DNA from 3 places in the Pseudomonas sp. MPC6 genome. Region 3 is predicted to be linked to each of the others. Evidence: predicted binding sites of a transcription regulator. Region 3 holds the regulator's gene; each other region holds the start of a gene.
The links. Region 3 encodes sigma-54, which starts transcription at its own class of promoters, with help from an activator protein. Its sites were predicted from a motif close to ANTGGCATNNANNTTGCTNT; they were not measured.
Positions count from the first base shown of each region.

Region 1 (6,733 bases), 760 kb from region 3:
GAAAGCATTCGCCAGGAAGCCTACAACGAAGGTTTCGCCACCGGCGAGCGGGAGGGCTTCCACAGCACCACGCTCAAGGTCCGCCAGGAAGCCGAAGTGGCGCTGGCGGCGAAACTTGCCGCGCTGGAAAAGCTGATGGGCCACCTGTTGGAGCCGATTGCCGAGCAGGACACCGAGATCGAGAAGTCCCTGGTCGACCTCGTGCAGCACATCACCCGCCAGGTGATCCAGCGCGAACTGGCCATCGACTCGACACAGATCGAACACGTCATGCGCGATGCCCTCAAGCTGTTGCCGTTGGGCGTGGGCAACGTGCGGCTGTACATCAATCCGCAAGATTTCGCCCAGGTCAAAGCCCTGCGCGAGCGTCATGAAGAAACCTGGCGCATCGTCGAGGACGAGGCATTGTTGCCGGGCGGGTGCCGGGTCGAGACCGAGCACAGTCGCATTGACGCGTCGATTGAAACCCGGGTGACGCGGGTCATGGACAAGCTGTTCGATCAACTGCACGAACAGGTACTGCACCCGGCGGCGCCGGACCTGAGCCTGGAGCTGCCGACGGGCAACACAGCGCCAGCCGCCCCCGCACCGGATGTGCCCGATGCGCCTTGACCGCACCAGCTTTGCCAAGCGCCTGGGCAGTTACGCCGAGGCCACCACGCTGGCCGGCGCGCCGATCCTCGAAGGCCGCCTGCTGCGCATGGTCGGCCTGACCCTCGAAGCCGAAGGCTTGCGCGCCGCCATGGGCAGCCGCTGCATGGTGATCAACGACGACAGTTACCACCCGGTGCAGGTCGAAGCCGAAGTCATGGGCTTCTCCGGCAACAAAATCTTTCTGATGCCGGTCGGCAGCGTCGCCGGTATCGCCCCCGGTGCGCGCGTGGTGCCGCTGGCGGACAGTGGTCGCCTGCCGATGGGCATGAGCATGCTCGGGCGGGTACTCGATGGCGCCGGTCGGGCGTTGGACGGGAAGGGCGGGATGAAGGCCGAAGACTGGGTGCCGATGGACGGCCCGACCATCAACCCGCTCAAGCGTGAACCGATCAGCGAACCGCTGGACGTGGGCATTCGTTGCATCAACGGCTTGTTGACGGTCGGTCGCGGCCAGCGCCTCGGGTTGTTCGCCGGTACCGGCGTGGGCAAGAGTGTACTGCTGGGCATGATGACCCGCTTCACCGAGGCCGACATCATCGTGGTCGGGCTGATCGGCGAACGTGGGCGTGAGGTCAAGGAATTCATCGAGCACATCCTCGGCGAAGAAGGCCTCAAGCGTTCGGTGGTGGTGGCATCGCCCGCGGACGATGCGCCGCTGATGCGTCTGCGCGCGGCCATGTACTGCACGCGCATCGCCGAATATTTCCGCGACAAGGGCAAGAACGTGCTGTTGCTCATGGACTCCCTGACCCGTTTCGCCCAGGCCCAGCGGGAAATCGCCCTGGCCATCGGCGAACCGCCCGCGACCAAGGGGTATCCGCCGTCGGTGTTCGCCAAGTTGCCGAAACTGGTGGAGCGCGCGGGCAATGCCGAGAAGGGCGGCGGTTCGATCACCGCGTTCTACACCGTGTTGTCCGAAGGCGACGACCAGCAGGATCCGATTGCCGACTCGGCGCGCGGCGTGCTCGACGGGCACATCGTGCTGTCCCGGCGCCTGGCCGAGGAAGGTCACTACCCGGCGATCGATATCGAAGCGTCCATCAGCCGGGTCATGCCGTCGGTGGTGTCGAAGGAACACATGGCCCGCGCCCAGTACTTCAAGCAATTGTGGTCGCGGTATCAGCAGAGTCGCGACCTGATCAGCGTCGGCGCCTACGTCGCCGGCGGTGACCGGGAAACCGACCTGGCGATTGCCCTGCAGCCGCAGTTGGTCAAATACCAGCGCCAGGGCCTGAACGACAGCATCAGCCTGGGTGAAAGCGAAGCCTACCTGGGTTCGATTTTTGCCCCTGCGGCCGGCGGCTAACCGGCCATGGCCCAGAGTCGCGCAGCCCGCCTGGCCCCGGTGGTGGACATGGCGGAAAAGGTCGAGAAAGCCGCGGTCCAGCGCCTGGGGCACTTCCAGGGGCAGGTCCGCCTGGCCGAAAGCAAACTCGCCGACCTCGAAGCGTTTCGGCTCGACTACCAGGAGCAATGGATCGTGCGCGGCAGCAGCGGCGTTTCCGGGCAATGGTTGCTGGGGTATCAAGGCTTCCTCGCGCAACTGGGCACGGCCATCGATCAGCAACGACAAAGCCTGACCTGGCATCAGAACAATCTGAACAAGGCACGGGAAACCTGGCAGCAGGCGTATGCCCGGGTCGAAGGCTTGCGCAAACTGGTTCAGCGTTACATGGATGAGGCGCGACGACTGGAAGACAAGCGCGAGCAGAAGCTGCTGGATGAATTGTCGCAGCGGCTGCCGCGGCAGGATCCGTATTGAATCAGGCGTCCTCGGCCCCACCACCACTACCAGCCTTGCCCCCATCCCCGCCAAGTGCTAAACCTTCCACACCTACGTTCCCCAATGACAAGGAAGCCGTTCATGTCAGTCGTTACAGAAATATCCCCGGATGGACAAAAGCTGACGATATCGATCAAGGGACGATTCGATTTCGCCAAGCATCAGGAATTTCGTGAGTCCTACGAGGACAAGGAACTCTCCGCCGTCGTCGTCGACTTGAAAGAAGCCACCTACCTCGACAGTTCGGCCCTGGGCATGTTGCTCTTGCTGCGCGATCACGCCGGTGGCGACGAGTCCGACATTCGCGTGGTCAACAGCAGTTCCGACGTGAAGAAGATCCTCGCCATCTCCAATTTCGACAAACTGTTCGACATCAGTTGAGCGGCATGCAGCCGCCGCTCGAATCACTGACGGTCCTGATCGCCGAAGACAGCGCGGCCGATCGCATGCTGCTGTCGAGCATCGTCCGGCGCCAGGGCCATGCGGTGCTGACGGCCGCCAACGGTGCCGAGGCGGTCGAAGCGTTCCGTCAGCAACGCCCGCAGCTGGTGTTGATGGACGCGATGATGCCGGTGATGGACGGCTTCGAGGCGGCACGGCAGATCAAGGCGTTGGCCGGCGAAACCCTGGTGCCGATCATCTTTCTGACATCGCTCACCGAAAGCGAAGCCCTGGCGCGCTGTCTGGAAGCCGGGGGCGACGACTTTCTGGCAAAGCCCTACAACCAGGTGATCCTCGCCGCCAAAATCAAGGCGATGGACCGCTTGCGCCGGTTGCAGGCCACCGTGTTGCAGCAGCGAGACCAGATCGCCAGGCACCACCAGCACCTGCTCAACGAGCAGCGGGTGGCCAAGGCCGTATTCGACAAGGTGGCCCATTCCGGTTGCCTGAATGCCCTGAATATCCACTACCTGCAATCGCCCTACGCGCTGTTCAACGGCGATCTGTTGCTGGCCGCGTATACGCCTGCCGGCGACATGCACGTATTGCTCGGGGACTTCACCGGCCATGGTTTACCGGCGGCTGTCGGGGCCATGCCCCTGGCTGAAGTCTTCTATGGCATGACGGCCAAGGGTTACGGCCTGGCCGAAACCCTGCGCGAGATGAATGCCAAGCTCAAGCGCATCCTGCCGGTGGGCATGTTCTGCTGTGCCACGCTGCTGCGCCTGAGTTTTCAGCGGTGTTCGGTGGAGGTGTGGAACGGCGGGATGCCGGATGGTTACCTGCACAGCGTCGCCAAGGGTGAGCGCACGCCGCTGCAGGCTCGGCACTTGCCGCTGGGCGTGCTGAGCCCGCAAGCCTTCGACGATCGCACCGAAGTGTTTCCGATGGCGGTCGGCGATCGGGTGTTTCTGTTATCCGACGGTGTGGTCGAAACCTGCGATGCCAACGAACAACTGTTTGGTGTCGAGCGGCTGCAGCGGGTGTTTGCCGCCAATCGGCAGCCTGATGAGTTGTTCGCCGAGATCGAGCAGGCGCTGCGGGAATTTCGCGGTGAAGCCCGTGACGACGTCAGCATGGTCGAGGTCAGCTTTCTGGAGGGGGAGCAGGTCAGCCCGCCGGCGTTGGTATATTCCGACAGTGGCCAGTCCTGCCCGCTGGACTGGTCGGTGAGTTTCGAGTTTCGCGCGGCCACGCTCAAGCGCTTCAACCCGCTGCCTTATCTGTTGCAGTTGCTGCTGGAGGTCCATGGGCTGCGGGCGCAAAGCGGGGCGCTCTACAGTGTGCTGGCGGAACTCTATTCCAACGCCCTGGAGCATGGCGTACTGGGCCTGGATTCCAGCCTCAAACGGGATGCCGCGGGTTTTACCCGCTATTATCAACAGCGCAATACTCGCCTGGATGAGTTGCAGGGTGGCTTCATCCGGATACATCTGCAGGTGACACCGCAGGGCAAGGGCGGTTGCCTGACGGTTCGCGTCGAAGACAGTGGCAAGGGGTTTGATGTCGATCGGGTGCTGCAGCTGCCCGCTGATGGAGCCCGTCTGTCGGGACGTGGCATCGGCCTGATCCGTCAATTGAGCCGTAATGCCCACTGGTCCGACGAGGGTCGAAGTGCCCGCGTGGAATTTTTCTGGGAGGCTCTGGCATAATCCACGCATTCTTGATCAAGGAGTGAGCAAGTGGCTGACACACATCTGGACTTCGACGTGCTGAGCGCGTTGCAAGAAGTCATGGAGGATGAGTATCCGATGTTGCTGGATACCTTTCTCGCCGACGCTGAAGAACGCCTGGTCCTGTTGCACAAGGCAGACGATGCCCAGCAACTGATGAATGCTGCCCACAGTTTCAAGGGCAGCAGCAGCAACATGGGCGCCATTCGCCTGGCCCGGTTGTGCCATGAGCTGGAGCAATGCGCCAAGCAGAAACGCCTCGCCGGCGTTGAAGGACTGGTGGGCGAAATCGACAGCGAATTCGCCCTGGTCCGTCCGCTGTATGAGGCCGAACGTCAGCGCGCGCTTGCCGACTAGGACAACTGTGTTGGCGCTTTTCGCACCGCGCACTTGAACCTGGCGCGACCCTTGCTTTGATCTCCGTCAACTGTACCTACGATCCCAGTGCGGCGGAGACCGTTTCATGCCCGTGACCCCCAATATGCTTCTGCAGGCCGCCGCCCAGACCAAGGCCAAGGCGGTATCCGCCAATCCACCGGCGCAGGTCGCCGAGCCCGCGGACAAGGCCTCCAGCTTCGCCGATGTCTACGCCAACCAGGCTCGCAACCCACGTTCTGCAGGGAACGACGGGCCGGCCAAGCCCGTGCGCGACACCGCCGCTGAAGGGCCGGGTAAAAAGGACCTCGGCCACGACAAGGCTGCCGCCGCGAAGCCGGCCGTTGCCGATAGCGGCAAATCCTTGCCCGCCGATAAACCGGCGGCCGACGACCCGATCGCCGACGAGGGGTCGGATGCCGTTGACGCCTCTGTCGCCGAGGCGACGGGCGAGCCAGCCGCCGATCCCGCAGGGCCGACCCTTGTCGCGCAAACTCCGCCAGCGGTAGACGCCGTGCCGCCCCTGGGCGAACAGCCGGTGGTTGCGGCAACGATTCCGGCCGCCCCCGTCGACGCCACGTTCGATCCCCAGGCCGACCCCCTTGATGCCCTGCCAGCCTTGCGCCTGGCCATGGAGCAGGGTGGGCACGTTTCCGCTTCGAGCCAGGCCAAGCCGCCAGCGCTGCCGGCCTCGGCCGAGGCTGACGGCGAGCCCGCCGCGGCGCAAAACCTGGTCGCCGGCACGGCGAGCATGCTGGACGTGCAGGCGGAAAAGGACAGCACCGAGGGCGGGGACAAGACCTTCAGCGGCCTGCTCGATGACGGCTTGAAAGACTTGAAGACCGCCAGCAGCGATACCCGGGTCGACGATTTCGCCAACCGACTGGCGGCGCTGACCCAGGCGGCCACGCCGAAAACCGCTAACGCCTTGCCGGTGAACCAGCCGATCGCCCTGCATCAAAGTGGCTGGACCGAAGAGGTGGTGAACCGGGTCATGTACCTGTCCAGCGCCAACCTCAAGGCGGCCGACATCCAGTTGCAACCGGCCGAACTCGGGCGCCTCGACATTCGGGTGAACATGGTGCCGGACCAGCAGACCCAGATCACCTTCATGAGCGCGCATCCCAGCGTCCGCGAAGCGCTCGACGGGCAGATGCATCGCCTGCGCGACATGTTTGCGCAGCAGGGCATGGGCCAGGTGGATGTCAACGTGTCCGACCAGTCCCGTGGTTCGCAGCAAGGGCAGGACCAGGCCCGGCAAAGTCACGGCGGGCGGACCGGCGCCAGCGATGGTCGCCTCGATGCCATGGATGACGAGCGTGCGCCAACAGTCGCCGAAGTGGCGGCCAGCACGACCAGCATCATCGGCTCCAGCGCAGTCGACTACTACGCCTGATCAAGCCCACCCCCCCCTGTAGGAGCTGGCTTGCCAGCGAAGACGGTATACCAGCCAATACATCTATCGACTGACACACCGCCTTCGCTGGCAAGCCAGCTCCTACAGGGGCGTGCGCGGTGTGTCAGCTGATACACGTATCGACTGACGTGCCGCCTTCGCTGGCAAGCCAGCTCCTACATGGCATAACACTTGCTCTTGCCAAGCCTGCAACTGTGAAACCCCGATTAGTGACGGATTATTGGCATGGCGAATAGCGAAGACGCGGTTAAAGACCCCGCAACCAAACGCAAGATCAAGCTGATCATCGTGACAGTGGTTGCCCTGCTGCTGGCGATCGGCTTGTCCGTGGGGGCCACCTGGTACTTCATGCACAGCCCCCGGAGCACGCCGGTCGCCGCGCCGCAAACC
Region 1 is NZ_CP034783.1:5,176,230-5,182,962, reverse strand. Features, by position in the region: gene fliH (flagellar assembly protein FliH) at 1-612, shown strand, start outside; gene fliI (flagellar protein export ATPase FliI) at 602-1,960, shown strand; gene fliJ (flagellar export protein FliJ) at 1,967-2,416, shown strand; gene ELQ88_RS25925 (STAS domain-containing protein) at 2,519-2,818, shown strand; gene ELQ88_RS25920 (fused response regulator/phosphatase) at 2,824-4,530, shown strand; gene ELQ88_RS25915 (Hpt domain-containing protein) at 4,561-4,908, shown strand; gene ELQ88_RS25910 (flagellar hook-length control protein FliK) at 5,015-6,322, shown strand; gene fliL (flagellar basal body-associated protein FliL) at 6,569-6,733, shown strand, end outside.
Region 1: the regulator sigma-54 is predicted to act here: its motif matches at 4,947-4,966, upstream of ELQ88_RS25910 (flagellar hook-length control protein FliK).

Region 2 (6,733 bases), 1.0 Mb from region 3:
GGCCGAACCAGGCAAGGACCCCGAGGCTGGCGAACAACCACAGTGCCAGCTGATAGCTGCCGGTGCTTTGCTTGATCGCACCCATGCCGGCCGCCAGCGCGAAGCCACCGATACCGCCGGCCATGCCGATCAAGCCGGTCATCACGCCGATTTCCCGACGGAAGCGCTGCGGAACCAGCTGGAATACCGCGCCATTACCCGCACCCAGGCCGAGCATGGTGCAGACGAAAAGCGCCAAGGCGGCGTAGGAACTCGGCAGATTGAAGCCTACTGCCGCAATGCAGATCACGGCCACGGTGTACATCGCCAGCAGTGTGCGAATCCCGCCGAAACGGTCGGCCAGGGCGCCGCCCAACGGACGCATCAGGCTGCCACCGAACACACAGGCCGCAGTGTAATAACCGGCGGTCACCGGGCTCAGGCCGTACTGGTCGTTGAAGTAGCCGGGCAGGGCGCTGGCCAGGCCGATGAAGCCGCCGAAGGTCACGCTGTAGAAGAACATGAACCACCAGCTGTCGCGGTCGCCCAGGGCCTTGAAGTAGTCGGACACGGACTTGGCTTTCGGCCGTTCCGGGGCGTTCTTGGCTAGCCAGGCAAAGGTGATGATGGTCAGGATCAACGGAATCAGGGCGAAGCCGAACACGTTGCTCCAGCCAAACGAAGCGGCCAGCACCGGGGCGATCAGGGCGGCGAGGACGGTGCCCGAGTTGCCGGCGCCGGCGATGCCCATGGCTTTGCCTTGATGCTGCGGCGGGTACCACTGCGAGGCCAGCGGCAGTGCCACGGCGAAGGAGGCGCCGGCCATGCCGAGGAACAGGCCCAGCAGCAGCGCTTGTTCATAACTGTGAATCCCGTGTTTCCAGGCGACGAACAGCGCGCTGATGACGATCACCTGGCCGATCAGGCCGGCGGTCTTGGGCGACAGGCGGTCAGCCAGCAGGCCCATCACAAAGCGCAGGATAGCCCCGGCCAGGATAGGCGTGGCGACCACTAGCCCGCGTTGTTGGGTGGTCAATTGCAAGTCGGCGGCGATCTGCACCGCCAGCGGGCCGAGCAGGTACCAGACCATGAAACTCAGGTCGAAATAGAGGAAGGCCGCGAACAGGGTCGGGGTATGGCCGGATTTCCAGAAGCTTGAATTCATCGCGCACCTCAGCTGTTAGTCGTCTCGAGAAGGAGTCATGAGCTTGCAAGTGGGGCGCCGCATGCGGCCGCACCACCGGCCCCGGGCTGCGGGGCCAAAACAAAAAAAACGCCGCCACCCGATTCGCCAGGAGCGAATGGGGTGAGCGACGTCTTTGTCGTAGGTGGGGCAACCGCCGTTGGTTACCTGTGGTGATTACCTAGCGAGATCTGTGCCAACACTCTGAGGTCGGGTTGCTGCTGTTCGCGGGCAAGCCTCGCTCCTACGGGATTTGTGTCGTTCATCCTATTGAATTCGACGCCATCTGTAGGCGCGAGGCTTGCCCGCGAAGGCGCCCAGACAGGCGCCATAAGCCTTCAGCCCAGCAGCTCACTCATCGCAATAATCTGCTCCGCCACCTGAATCAGCTTCTGCTGGCGACTCATCGCCTGGCGGCGCATCAGGGTGTAGGCCTGTTCCTCGTTGCAGTCCTTCATCTTCATCAGCAACCCCTTGGCCAGCTCGATGCGCTTGCGCTCGGCCAGTTGCTGGTCCCGGGCGTGCAGTTGCGCACGCAGGGCCTGGTCACTTTCAAAGCGCGCCATGGCGACGTCGAGAATCGGCTGCAAGCGTTGTGCGTGAATGCCTTCGACGATATAGGCACTGACCCCGGACTTGATCGCCTGGCGCATCACGTCCGGGTCATGCTCGTCGGTAAACATCACGATCGGCCGCGGTTGATCGCGGCTCACCAGCACCACTTGCTCCATGACATCGCGGCTCGGTGACTCGGTATCGATCAGGATCACGTCCGGACGCACCGTTTCGACGCGCGCGGGCAAGTCGATGGTCAGGCCTGATTCGTCTATTACTTCGAACCCGGCTTCGGTCAGGGCCGCTTTCAGGCGACCGACTTTCTTCGCGGTGTCGTTGATCAGCAGGATTCGCAACATATTTGCAGTCTCCTGTCAGCGGCTGGCGAAAAGCGGTGAGCTGTCGCTCATGGCATGTAGCTTGAAGCTGCGGGCATAGCCGGCAGGGTCCGAGCCGTCCCAGACCTTGCCGTCGATCAACTGGCTGCTGCGCATCGGCTGACTGCCGACGGCGACCCCGACTGCAGTGGCGGCCTCTCGGTACAAGTCTAGTTGCTGCACCTGACGCGCCACGGCGAGATAATCCGGATCGTCGCGCAACAGGCCCCAGCGGCGGAACTGGGTCATGAACCACATGCCGTCGGACAAGTAAGGCAAGTTGACCTCGCCAGCGCCATGCAAGCGCAGAGCGTGCGGGTCCTGCCAGCGATTGCCGAGGCCATCGGCATAGTCGCCGAGCAAGCGCGGTTCGATGCAGTCGAGTGGCGCGTCCAGGTATTGCGCCGCGCTGAGCAATTGGGCGGTGCCGCGGCGATTCTCGGTGCTGGCTTCGATGAAGCGGCTGGCCTCCAGGATCGCCATCACCAGCGCCCGTGCGGTGTTGGGGTATTGCTCGACGAAGGTGCGGGTGCAGCCGAGGACTTTTTCCGGGTGATCGGGCCAGATGGTTTGCGTCGTCGCCATGGTAAAACCGAGATTCTGCTTCACCGCACTGGCGGACCAGGGTTCGCCGACGCAAAAGCCGTCGATGCGTCCCGCTTGCAGGTGCGCGACCATTTGCGGCGGCGGCACCACGACGCTGTCGACGTCGTGCAACGGGTGGATGCCCTGGCTGGCCAGCCAGTAATACAGCCACATGGCGTGGGTGCCGGTTGGAAACGTTTGGGCAAAGGTGAGTTTTGGGCGACTTTGGTGCACGTGCCGCTCCAGTGCTTCAGGACTGGTCACGCCAAGGGCCTGCAAGCCATGGGACAGGTTGATGCTCTGGCCGTTCTGGTTCAGGCCCATCAACACGGCCATGTCGGTCGCAGCCACTCCGCCTATCCCCAAGTGAACCGCATACATCAAGCCGTACAGGCTGTGAGCGGCGTCGAGTTCGCCGCTGACCAGTTTGTCCCGCAGATTGGCCCACGACGACTGGCGTTTGAGGTTCAGGGTCAGGCCATAGGGTTGGGCGAATCCCTGGGTGGCTGCGACCACCACCGAAGCGCAGTCGCTCAGGGCCATGAAGCCCAGGTTGATCTCGGTCTTTTCCGGGGCATCGCTGCCATGGACCCAGGCCAGGGGGTTGGCTGGAATTTCAATCATGGGTAAACACCTTCCATAAAAAAGCGCCGTACCGGCTTTGCCAGAGCAAGACCAGGTGACGACGCCTTTGTCTTTCGACCCATCCCGCCGTTGGCATGGGTGCTGATGCCAGTGACGGTGCAAGGCATATGCCATCGCCGGCTGTTTTTGCCGCGTGCCTCGCCTGCACCCCCGATGCCCGGCTATAATCGCCGCCTCATTTCGCCGCCAATCGAGTCAAAGCCGCCCATGTACACCCTGGCCCGTCAGCTGTTGTTCCAACTTTCCCCGGAAACCTCCCACGATCTGTCCCTGGACCTGATCGGCGCGGGCGGGCGTTTGGGCCTCAACGGCTTGCTGTGCAAGGCACCGGCGAAAATGCCGGTGACCGTCATGGGCCTGGACTTTCCGAATCCGGTGGGCCTGGCCGCCGGTCTCGACAAGAATGGCGCGGCCATCGACGGTTTTGCCCAGCTGGGTTTCGGCTTTGTCGAAATCGGCACCATCACCCCGCGTCCGCAACCCGGCAACCCGAAGCCACGGATTTTCCGTCTGCCGGAAGCCGAGGCGATCATCAACCGCATGGGTTTCAACAACCTCGGCGTCGATCACCTGTTGGCCCGCGTGGCCGCGGCCAAGTACAAGGGCGTGCTGGGGATCAATATCGGCAAGAATTTCGATACGCCGGTCGAGCGTGCGGTCGACGACTACCTGATCTGCCTGGACAAGGTCTACGCCCACGCCAGCTACGTGACGGTCAACGTCAGCTCGCCGAACACCCCGGGCTTGCGCAGCCTGCAGTTCGGCGACTCGCTCAAGCAGTTGCTGGCCGACCTGGCCACGCGTCGGGCGGAACTGGCTCTGCGTCACGGTAAACATGTGCCGCTGGCGATCAAGATCGCCCCGGACATGACCGACGAAGAAACCGTTCAGGTCGCTCAAGCGTTGATCGAAACCGGGATGGATGCGGTCATCGCCACCAACACCACCCTGAGCCGTGTCGGCGTCGAAGGCATGGAGTACGGGGACGAGGCGGGCGGCCTGTCCGGCGCACCGGTTCGCGAGAAGAGCACCCACACGGTGAAAGTGCTGGCGGCGGAACTGGCCGGTCGCTTGCCGATCATTGCCGTGGGCGGTATCACCGAAGGCAAGCACGCGGCCGAGAAAATCGCGGCGGGGGCGAGCCTGGTGCAGCTGTATTCCGGCTTCATCTATAAAGGCCCGGCGTTGATTCGCGAGTCCGTGGACGCCATAGCAGCCCTGCGCTGATCCCTGTAGGAGCGAGGCTTGCCCGCGAACCAGGCGCCGCGGTGTATCTGTTGTACCGCGTTAGCGTTCTTCGCCGGCAAGCCTGGTACCTACAGGGGAAGGTGTCCGACAGGCGATGGCATAAAAAAGGGCTCCTCGAGGGAGCCCTTGGGCCGGAGCCCGCCGCCCGGATGGGGCGTGCGTGGTAAGTTTTTACGTAATCAGATTGTCGTGTCGGAGTGTTGTGCCCTGTCTTAGCCGACGGCGTGAAGTTCGTTGAGTCTGTGGATTCCCGCAGTGCCGGTCATACCGTCCCAGTTGTCGCCGCGTCCTTCTCGCCAGCCGTTAATCCAGGCTTGGCGTACCGACGGTAGAGTAAATGGGCAAAGCTCACGGGATTTGCCACCAACGCCATATTGATATCCGCGCAAAAATGCTCTTTCCAACGGATCACGCTTAAGTCTTCTCATAGGGTGTTGCCCTCACTTGTTGACTGTATGTATCGCGTCGACCTCAATTGAGGTCTGGCAGAAAAACTCCTGCCGTTGGGGCTCGCTGCCGGCGTCGCGAGCCAAGGTGTTGACGCCGTTGCGACGTCAACCTGTGTTGAGTTCTAACCAATGCGTCACATCGAGGGAATGATCGTTTTGTCATAAGGACGTAACGATAAAGATGGTAAGGCAATAAGTAACACGATGTTTGTCCGCCTGTGATTGGTCAAACCCCGGTATGATCGGGCCCTGCGCTAGATGATGGGGTTAATCCTTTGCTGAGAATGGCTCGCATTACGCGGGGCATTATTCGACGAAGGGTCGATTTATGACATTTTGTTGCTTCAACTTTTTTATCTACCTGTGCATCTAAGCTCCTTTGACCGGAGCAGCACCGGTGGGACGGCACACCTTCGTGCCACGCGGGCGTTCTTTTAGAAAAGCGCCTGATTGAAAACCGGGCCGGCAATGCGTTGCCGGTCCACTCAGCTAAAGGTTCTGGAATTCCCATGTCCGATCGTTTCGAACTCTTCCTCACTTGCCCCAAAGGCCTTGAAGGCCTGCTTATCGAGGAAGCCGTCGGGCTTGGCCTTGAAGAAGCGCGTGAGCACACCTCTGCCGTGCGCGGCATGGCAACCATGGAAACCGCCTATCGCCTGTGCCTGTGGTCGCGTCTGGCGAACCGGGTGCTGCTGGTGCTCAAGCGTTTCCCGATGAAGGATGCCGAAGACCTCTACCACGGTGTGCTCGATATCGAGTGGCAAGACCACATGCTCAATGACGGCACCCTGGCCGTCGAGTTCAGCGGTCACGGCTCGGGGATCGACAACACCCACTTCGGCGCCCTGAAGGTCAAGGACGCCATCGTCGACAAACTGCGTACCCCGCAGGGCGACCGTCCCTCCATCGACAAGCTCAACCCGGACCTGCGCATTCACCTGCGCCTGGATCGCGGCGAAGCGATTCTCTCCCTCGACCTCTCCGGCCACAGCCTGCACCAGCGCGGCTATCGCTTGCAGCAGGGGGCGGCGCCGTTGAAGGAAAACCTCGCGGCGGCGATCCTGATCCGTTCCGGCTGGCCACGGATTGCTGCCGACGGCGGCGCCCTGGCTGACCCGATGTGCGGTGTCGGTACCTTCCTGGTGGAAGCGGCGATGATCGCTGCCGACATGGCGCCGAACCTGCGTCGCGAACAGTGGGGCTTTACCGCCTGGCTCGGTCACGTGCCAGCGCTGTGGAAAAAACTTCACGAGGAAGCCACCGAGCGTTGCGCAGCCGGCCTGGCCAAGCCACCCCTGTGGATTCGCGGTTACGAAGCCGACCCGCGCCTGATTCAACCGGGCCGCAACAACGTCGAGCGCGCCGGCCTGAGCGAGTGGATCAAGATCTACCAGGGCGAAGTCGGTACTTTCGAACCGCGTCCGGACCAGAACCAGAAAGGCCTGGTGATCTGCAACCCGCCGTACGGCGAACGTCTGGGTGACGAGGCGAGCTTGCTCTACCTGTACCAGAACCTCGGCGAACGTCTGCGTCAGGCCTGCCTGAACTGGGAAGCCGCCGTGTTCACCGGCGCCCCGGACCTGGGCAAGCGCATGGGGATTCGCAGCCACAAACAATATTCATTCTGGAACGGCGCCTTGCCGTGCAAATTGCTGCTGATCAAGGTCACGCCAGACCAGTTCGTCACCGGCGAGCGACGCACCCCGGAACAG
Region 2 is NZ_CP034783.1:4,905,453-4,912,185, reverse strand. Features, by position in the region: gene ELQ88_RS24605 (nitrate/nitrite transporter) at 1-1,144, opposite strand, end outside; gene ELQ88_RS24600 (ANTAR domain-containing protein) at 1,501-2,076, opposite strand; gene ELQ88_RS24595 (CmpA/NrtA family ABC transporter substrate-binding protein) at 2,092-3,303, opposite strand; gene ELQ88_RS24590 (quinone-dependent dihydroorotate dehydrogenase) at 3,532-4,551, shown strand; gene ELQ88_RS24585 (ribosome modulation factor) at 4,785-5,000, opposite strand; gene rlmKL (bifunctional 23S rRNA (guanine(2069)-N(7))-methyltransferase RlmK/23S rRNA (guanine(2445)-N(2))-methyltransferase RlmL) at 5,531-6,733, shown strand, end outside.
Region 2: the regulator sigma-54 is predicted to act here: its motif matches at 3,420-3,439, upstream of ELQ88_RS24595 (CmpA/NrtA family ABC transporter substrate-binding protein).

Region 3 (6,733 bases):
GCAAAGGCCTGGGCATGACCGTGATTCTCGAAGCCGATGGCAAACTCGCCGGGATCTTCACCGACGGCGATTTGCGCCGCACCCTGGACCGCGCCATCGACATCCATCACGCCACCATCGACCAGGTCATGACCGTTCACGGCAAGACCGCTCGCGCTGAAATGCTGGCCGCCGAAGCCCTGAAAATCATGGAAGACCATCGAATCAACGCACTGGTGGTGGTGGACAAGGAGGACCGTCCGATCGGCGCCTTCAACCTGTCCGATCTGCTGCGTGCAGGAGTAATGTAATGACGACCGACCTGCTGGAACGCGGCAAGCGCATCAAACTGGCGGTATTCGACGTCGACGGCGTACTGACCGACGGACGCCTGTACTTCCTGGAAGACGGCAGCGAATTCAAGACCTTCAACACGCTCGACGGCCAGGGCATCAAGATGTTGATGGCAGCCGGCGTGCAGACCGCTATCATCAGCGGGCGCACGACCCCGGTGGTCGAGCGACGCGCGAAGAACCTCGGCATTCCACACCTGTACCAGGGTCGCGAAGACAAACTGGTGGTGCTCGACGAGCTTCTTGCCAAACTCGGCCTAAGCTATGAACAGGTTGCCTACCTCGGCGACGACTTGCCGGACCTGCCGGTCATTCGCCGCGTCGGCCTGGGCATGGCGGTGGCCAGTGCCGCCAGTTTCGTGCGCGAACACGCCCACGGCATCACCCAGGCCCGTGGTGGCGAAGGTGCCGCTCGCGAATTCTGCGAATTGATCCTGCGCGCCCAGGACCGCCTCGATGCGGCCAACGCCGCGTACCTGTGAGCCCACTATGCTGAGCAAAAAGATTCGCAATTTCCTGGTGTTCGGCTGCATCGCCGCCCTTTTCGCGGCGGTCGGCTACTGGAACATCAGTCCGGAGCGGTTCCTCGACAAGCCGGTGGCCAAGGCCGATGAAACCCGGATCGACTGGTACGCGACCAACACCCATAGCGTGCAGTACCTGCCAGACGGCAAATTGCAGTACGACATGACGTCCGACAAGGTCGAACACCTCAAGGCCACTGATGTGACGCTGGTCAGCAAACCTGACCTGAACATGTTCCGCGGCACCGAGTTTCCGTGGCATGTGCAGAGCGAACGCGGCGAAGTCAATTCCGGCGGAACCGAAGTCGAACTGATCGACTCGGTACGTATCGCCCGCACCGACGAAAAAAAGCGCACGACCATTATCACCAGCAGTCGCATGACCGTGTTCCCGCAGCAGCAATATGCGCAGACCGTGCAACCCGTTAGAATCGACGGCGCTGGTGGCGTGTCGACCGGCACGGGCATGAAAGCGTATTTGAAAGAAAGCAGGATACACCTGCTATCGAACGTAAGAGGACAGTATGAGGCTCGTTAAAACCCTCCCTATTTTGCTCAGTCTGGGCGCAGCACTGGGAAGCGTGAGCGCCTGGGCTCTGCCGGACGATAGAAACCAGCCTATCCGCATTCAGGCCGACGACGCCCAACTGGACGACAAGCAAGGCATCGCCACCTACAAAGGCGATGTGATCATCACCCAGGGCACGATGAAGGTCACCGGCAACACCGTGACCATCACCCGCACCGCTTCCGGCGACGTCGACGTGGTGACCTCGGTGGGCAACCTGGCCTACTTCGAGCAGATGCAGACTGCCGGCGACGCCAAGCCGGTTCAGGGTTATGGCGTCACGATCCAGTACCATGCCTCGCAAGACCGCGTTGTGCTGATCGATCGCGCCAAAGTCATCGACAAGGACGGCAACGTCACCCAAGGCGAAAAAATCGTCTACGACACGGTCAAGAAACTGGCTAACGCTGGCCGCGCCACCGGCACCAAAGTCACCGAAGAACGCCCGCGCATCGACATGGTGATCCAGCCGAAAAAGAAATCCGACGAGCAAAAGGCCCAGTAATGGCAACTCTGAAAGCTCAGCATCTGGCCAAGAGCTACAAGAGCCGCCAGGTCGTGCGCGACGTCAGCCTGTCCATCGACAGCGGTCAGATCGTCGGCTTGCTTGGCCCTAACGGCGCCGGCAAAACCACCTGCTTCTACATGATTGTCGGCCTGGTACAGGCCGATCAGGGCCGCGTCCTGATCGACGACCTTGACGTCAGCCACCAGCCGATGCACGGTCGCGCGAAAGCCGGTATCGGCTATCTGCCGCAGGAAGCGTCGATCTTCCGCAAACTCTCGGTAGCCGATAACATCCTGGCGATCCTCGAGACCCGCAAGGAACTCGACAAGGCCGGTCGCCGCAAGGAGCTGGAAAGCCTGCTGCAGGAATTCCACATCCACCACATCCGCGACAACCTCGGCATGAGCCTGTCCGGTGGTGAACGCCGCCGCGTGGAAATCGCCCGGGCACTGGCCACCAACCCGAAATTCATCCTCCTCGACGAACCTTTCGCCGGCGTGGACCCGATTTCGGTGGGCGACATCAAACAGATCATCCACCACCTCAAGGCCAAGGGCATTGGCGTGCTGATCACGGACCACAACGTCCGCGAAACCCTGGATATCTGCGAAACCGCTTACATCGTCAACGATGGGCAACTGATCGCCGAAGGCGACTCTGCCACCATCCTGGCCAACGAACTGGTCAAGGAAGTGTATCTGGGCCATGAGTTCCGCCTGTAGCGTTGAGGTGTCCGCCTTGCCGCTCAAGCGCTTGTCTCGATAAAAAATCAACACTTTTTTATTGTTACAGCGCTCTAGGCAAACGCTAAAGTTTCGGGCATATAATTTGCTTATGTTTGGCGCTCCGGCGCCCTGTAGTGGATGGCGCATGTGCGCCGGCGAATAAGGTGTTAAGCCCCTGCCATGAAACCATCGCTAGTCTTGAGAATGGGCCAGCAGCTGACGATGACACCGCAGCTGCAACAGGCCATCCGCCTGCTCCAATTGTCGACCCTGGACCTGCAACAGGAAATCCAGGAGGCCCTGGAGTCCAATCCGATGCTCGAACGCCAGGAAGAAGGCGACGACTTCGATAACGCCGACCCCTTGGCCGACAAAGCCGAACAGCTCCCCAATGCCGACGTGTCGGAACCCTCCTACCAGGAAACCGCCCCGACGGTGGATAACCTCGAGGAAGGTGACTGGAACGAGCGCATTCCCAACGAACTGCCCGTCGATACCGCGTGGGAGGACGTTTACCAGACCAGCGCCAGCAGCCTGCCGAGCAACGATGACGACGAGTGGGACTTCACCACCCGTACATCGGCCGGTGAAAGCCTGCAAAGCCATCTGCTGTGGCAACTGAACCTGGCACCGATGTCCGACACCGATCGCCTGATTGCCGTGACCCTGATCGACTGCATCAACAATCAGGGTTACCTGGACGAAACCCTCGAGGAAATTCTCGAAGCCTTCGACCCGGAACTGGACATCGAACTGGACGAAATAGAAGCCGTCCTGCATCGCATCCAGCAATTCGAACCCGCCGGCATCGCCGCCCGCAACCTGGGCGAATGCCTGTTGCTGCAATTGCGCCAATTGCCCGCCAAGACCCCGTGGCTGGCCGAGGCCAAGCGTCTGGTCAGCGATTACATCGACCTGCTTGGCAGCCGCGACTACAGCCAGCTGATGCGCCGCATGAAGCTCAAGGAAGATGAACTGCGCCAGGTGATCGAACTGGTGCAGAGCCTCAACCCGCGGCCTGGCTCGCAGATCGAGTCCAGCGAAGCCGAATACGTCGTCCCCGATGTCATCGTGCGCAAGGACAACGAGCGCTGGCTGGTGGAGCTGAACCAGGAATCGGTGCCGCGGCTGCGGGTCAACGCCCAATACGCCGGTTTCGTGCGCCGCGCCGACACCAGTGCCGACAACACCTTCATGCGCAATCAGTTGCAAGAGGCCCGCTGGTTCATCAAGAGCCTACAGAGCCGCAACGAAACCCTGATGAAAGTGGCCACCCAGATCGTCGAGCATCAGCGCGGCTTCCTGGAGTACGGCGACGAAGCCATGAAACCGTTGGTGCTGCATGACATTGCCGAGGCGGTGGGCATGCACGAGTCGACGATTTCCCGGGTGACTACGCAGAAATTCATGCATACCCCCCGGGGCATCTATGAACTGAAATACTTTTTTTCCAGCCACGTCAGCACCTCGGAAGGCGGTGAATGCTCGTCCACGGCGATCCGCGCGATCATCAAAAAACTGGTTGCAGCGGAAAATCAGAAAAAGCCGTTGAGTGACAGCAAGATCGCTGGTTTACTGGAGGCACAAGGCATTCAGGTGGCTCGCCGCACCGTCGCCAAGTACCGCGAATCCCTCGGGATCGCGCCTTCGAGCGAACGCAAGCGGTTGATGTAGAGCCACGCCACAGCGTTCCAGTGGCAGGCATTTCTGCCTGCCGCTTTATGCACTGGCAACGAAGGAGAAGCTGTATGCAAGTCAACATCAGTGGACACCAACTGGAAGTGACCGAACCTCTTCGCACCTACATCGGCGAAAAGCTCGAACGATTGGAGAGGCATTTCGACAAGATCACCAACGTGCAGGTCACGATGACGGTCGAAAAGCTGAAGCAGAAAATCGAAGCCACGCTGCATATTCCCGGCAATGAAGTGGTCGCCAACGCGGAACATACCGATATGTACGCGGCGATCGACGCATTGACCGACAAGCTGGATAAACAACTCAAAAAGCATAAGGAAAAGACCCAAAGCCTCCTCCAGGGCGCGACCGGTCGTTAACACTCCCAACCCATGATCCGACTTGAAAGCATCCTGACCCCCGGCCGTTCCCTCGTGAACGTGCCGGGCGGCAGTAAAAAGAAAGCCCTCGAGCAAATTGCCAACCTCATCCATAAAGAAGTCCCGGATCTGGAGATGCAAGATGTCTTCGAGGCTCTGATTGCCCGTGAAAAACTCGGCTCGACCGGTTTTGGCAACGGCATCGCCATCCCCCACTGTCGCCTCAAGGGCTGTACCGCACCCGTCAGTGCCTTGATGCATCTGGACGCACCCATCGATTTCGACGCCATCGACGGTGCCCCGGTCGACCTGCTGTTCGTACTGCTGGTCCCGCAAGCCGCCACCGATGCGCACCTGGAGCTGCTGCGGCAGATCGCCAGCATGCTCGATCGCAAGGAAGTACGCGAAAAGCTGCGCAGCGCCCCGAGCAATGAAGCCTTGTATCAGGTTGTCCTGGACGAGCAAAACGGTCAGTAATCATGCGCTTGATCATCGTCAGTGGCCGTTCCGGCTCAGGTAAAAGTACCGCGCTCGATGTTCTCGAGGACAACGGCTTTTACTGCATCGACAACCTGCCTGCCGGGCTTTTGCCGGAACTGGCCGAACGTGCACTGATCCACACCGAACTGGCCCAGCCGCTGGTTGCCGTGTCGATCGACGCGCGCAACTTGCCGAGCCACCTGTCGCGCTTCCCCGAGCTGCTGGAAGAAGTCCGCAGCCGGCATATCCAGTGCGATGTCCTGTACCTGGACGCCGACGAAGAAACCTTGCTCAAACGTTTTTCGGAGACCCGCCGGCGTCACCCCCTGAGCAACGCCAACCGCTCACTGGCGGAAGCGATCAGCGATGAAACCACCCTGCTCGGGCCGATCGCCGACCTCGCCGATCTCAAGGTCAACACCACCAACCTGAACCTGTATCAGTTGCGCGATACCATCAAGCTGCGCCTGCTGAATCAACCGGAACCCGGTACGGCGTTCCTGGTGGAATCCTTCGGCTTCAAGCGCGGCATGCCGGTGGACGCCGACCTGGTGTTCGACGTGCGTTGCCTGCCGAACCCCTACTGGAAGCCGGAGTTGCGTGAACAGTCCGGGCTCGATAAGCCGGTCGCCGACTACCTGGCGGCACAGCCGGACGTCGAAGAAATGTTCCAGGACATTTCTACCTACCTGCTCAAGTGGCTGCCCCGCTTTGCGGCCAGCAATCGCGCTTATGTCACCATCGCCATTGGCTGCACCGGCGGGCATCACCGCTCCGTCTACCTGACCGAACGTCTGGGTCAGGCCCTGCAAAAAACCCTGAAGAACGTCCAGGTCCGCCACCGCGACCTCAGCTAAAGGATTCACATCGCGATGCCTGCTCTGGAAATCGAAATCATCAACAAGCTGGGCCTGCACGCCCGTGCGTCTGCAAAATTTGTCGGCGTCGCCGGTCAGTTCAAGGATTGCTCGATCAGGGTAGGACGTACGCCGGAATCTACGGTCGATGGCAAAAGCATCATGGCGATGATGATGCTCGCGGCTGGCAAGGGCACGAAAATTCATCTGAGCACGGAAGGCGAGCAGGAACAGGAAGCGCTGGATGCGCTGGTGGCGTTGATCAACAACTACTTCGATGAAGGCGAGTAAACGTCAACAGATCGCAGCCTCGTTGCACCTGTAGGAGCTGTCGAGTGCAACGAGGCTGCGATCTTTTGATCTTAAACTTTCTTCACGCCAACGCCGTATCCATCACCATCATCAAACAAAACCCGACCAGCAACCCCAGGCTGGCCAGCTTATCGTGACCATGCCGGCGCGACTCCGGAATTACTTCATGGGTAACCACCAACAGCATGGCCCCCGCCGCCAACGCCAACCCCAATGGCAGCAACATCTCGGCCAGGCTGACCAGCCAGGCGCATAACAGCGCGAAGACCGGCTCGACCAATCCTGACGCCGCACCGATCAGGAATGCCTTGACCCGCGACATCCCTGCCCCGGCCAGGACCAACGCAATCACCAGCCCTTCCGGCACATC
Region 3 is NZ_CP034783.1:5,936,229-5,942,961, forward strand. Features, by position in the region: gene ELQ88_RS29645 (KpsF/GutQ family sugar-phosphate isomerase) at 1-290, shown strand, start outside; gene ELQ88_RS29650 (HAD family hydrolase) at 290-814, shown strand; gene lptC (LPS export ABC transporter periplasmic protein LptC) at 822-1,394, shown strand; gene lptA (lipopolysaccharide transport periplasmic protein LptA) at 1,381-1,929, shown strand; gene lptB (LPS export ABC transporter ATP-binding protein) at 1,929-2,654, shown strand; gene ELQ88_RS29670 (RNA polymerase factor sigma-54) at 2,838-4,331, shown strand; gene raiA (ribosome-associated translation inhibitor RaiA) at 4,406-4,714, shown strand; gene ptsN (PTS IIA-like nitrogen regulatory protein PtsN) at 4,727-5,191, shown strand; gene rapZ (RNase adapter RapZ) at 5,194-6,051, shown strand; gene ELQ88_RS29690 (HPr family phosphocarrier protein) at 6,067-6,342, shown strand; partial or broken gene ELQ88_RS29695 (ZIP family metal transporter) at 6,425-6,733, opposite strand, start outside.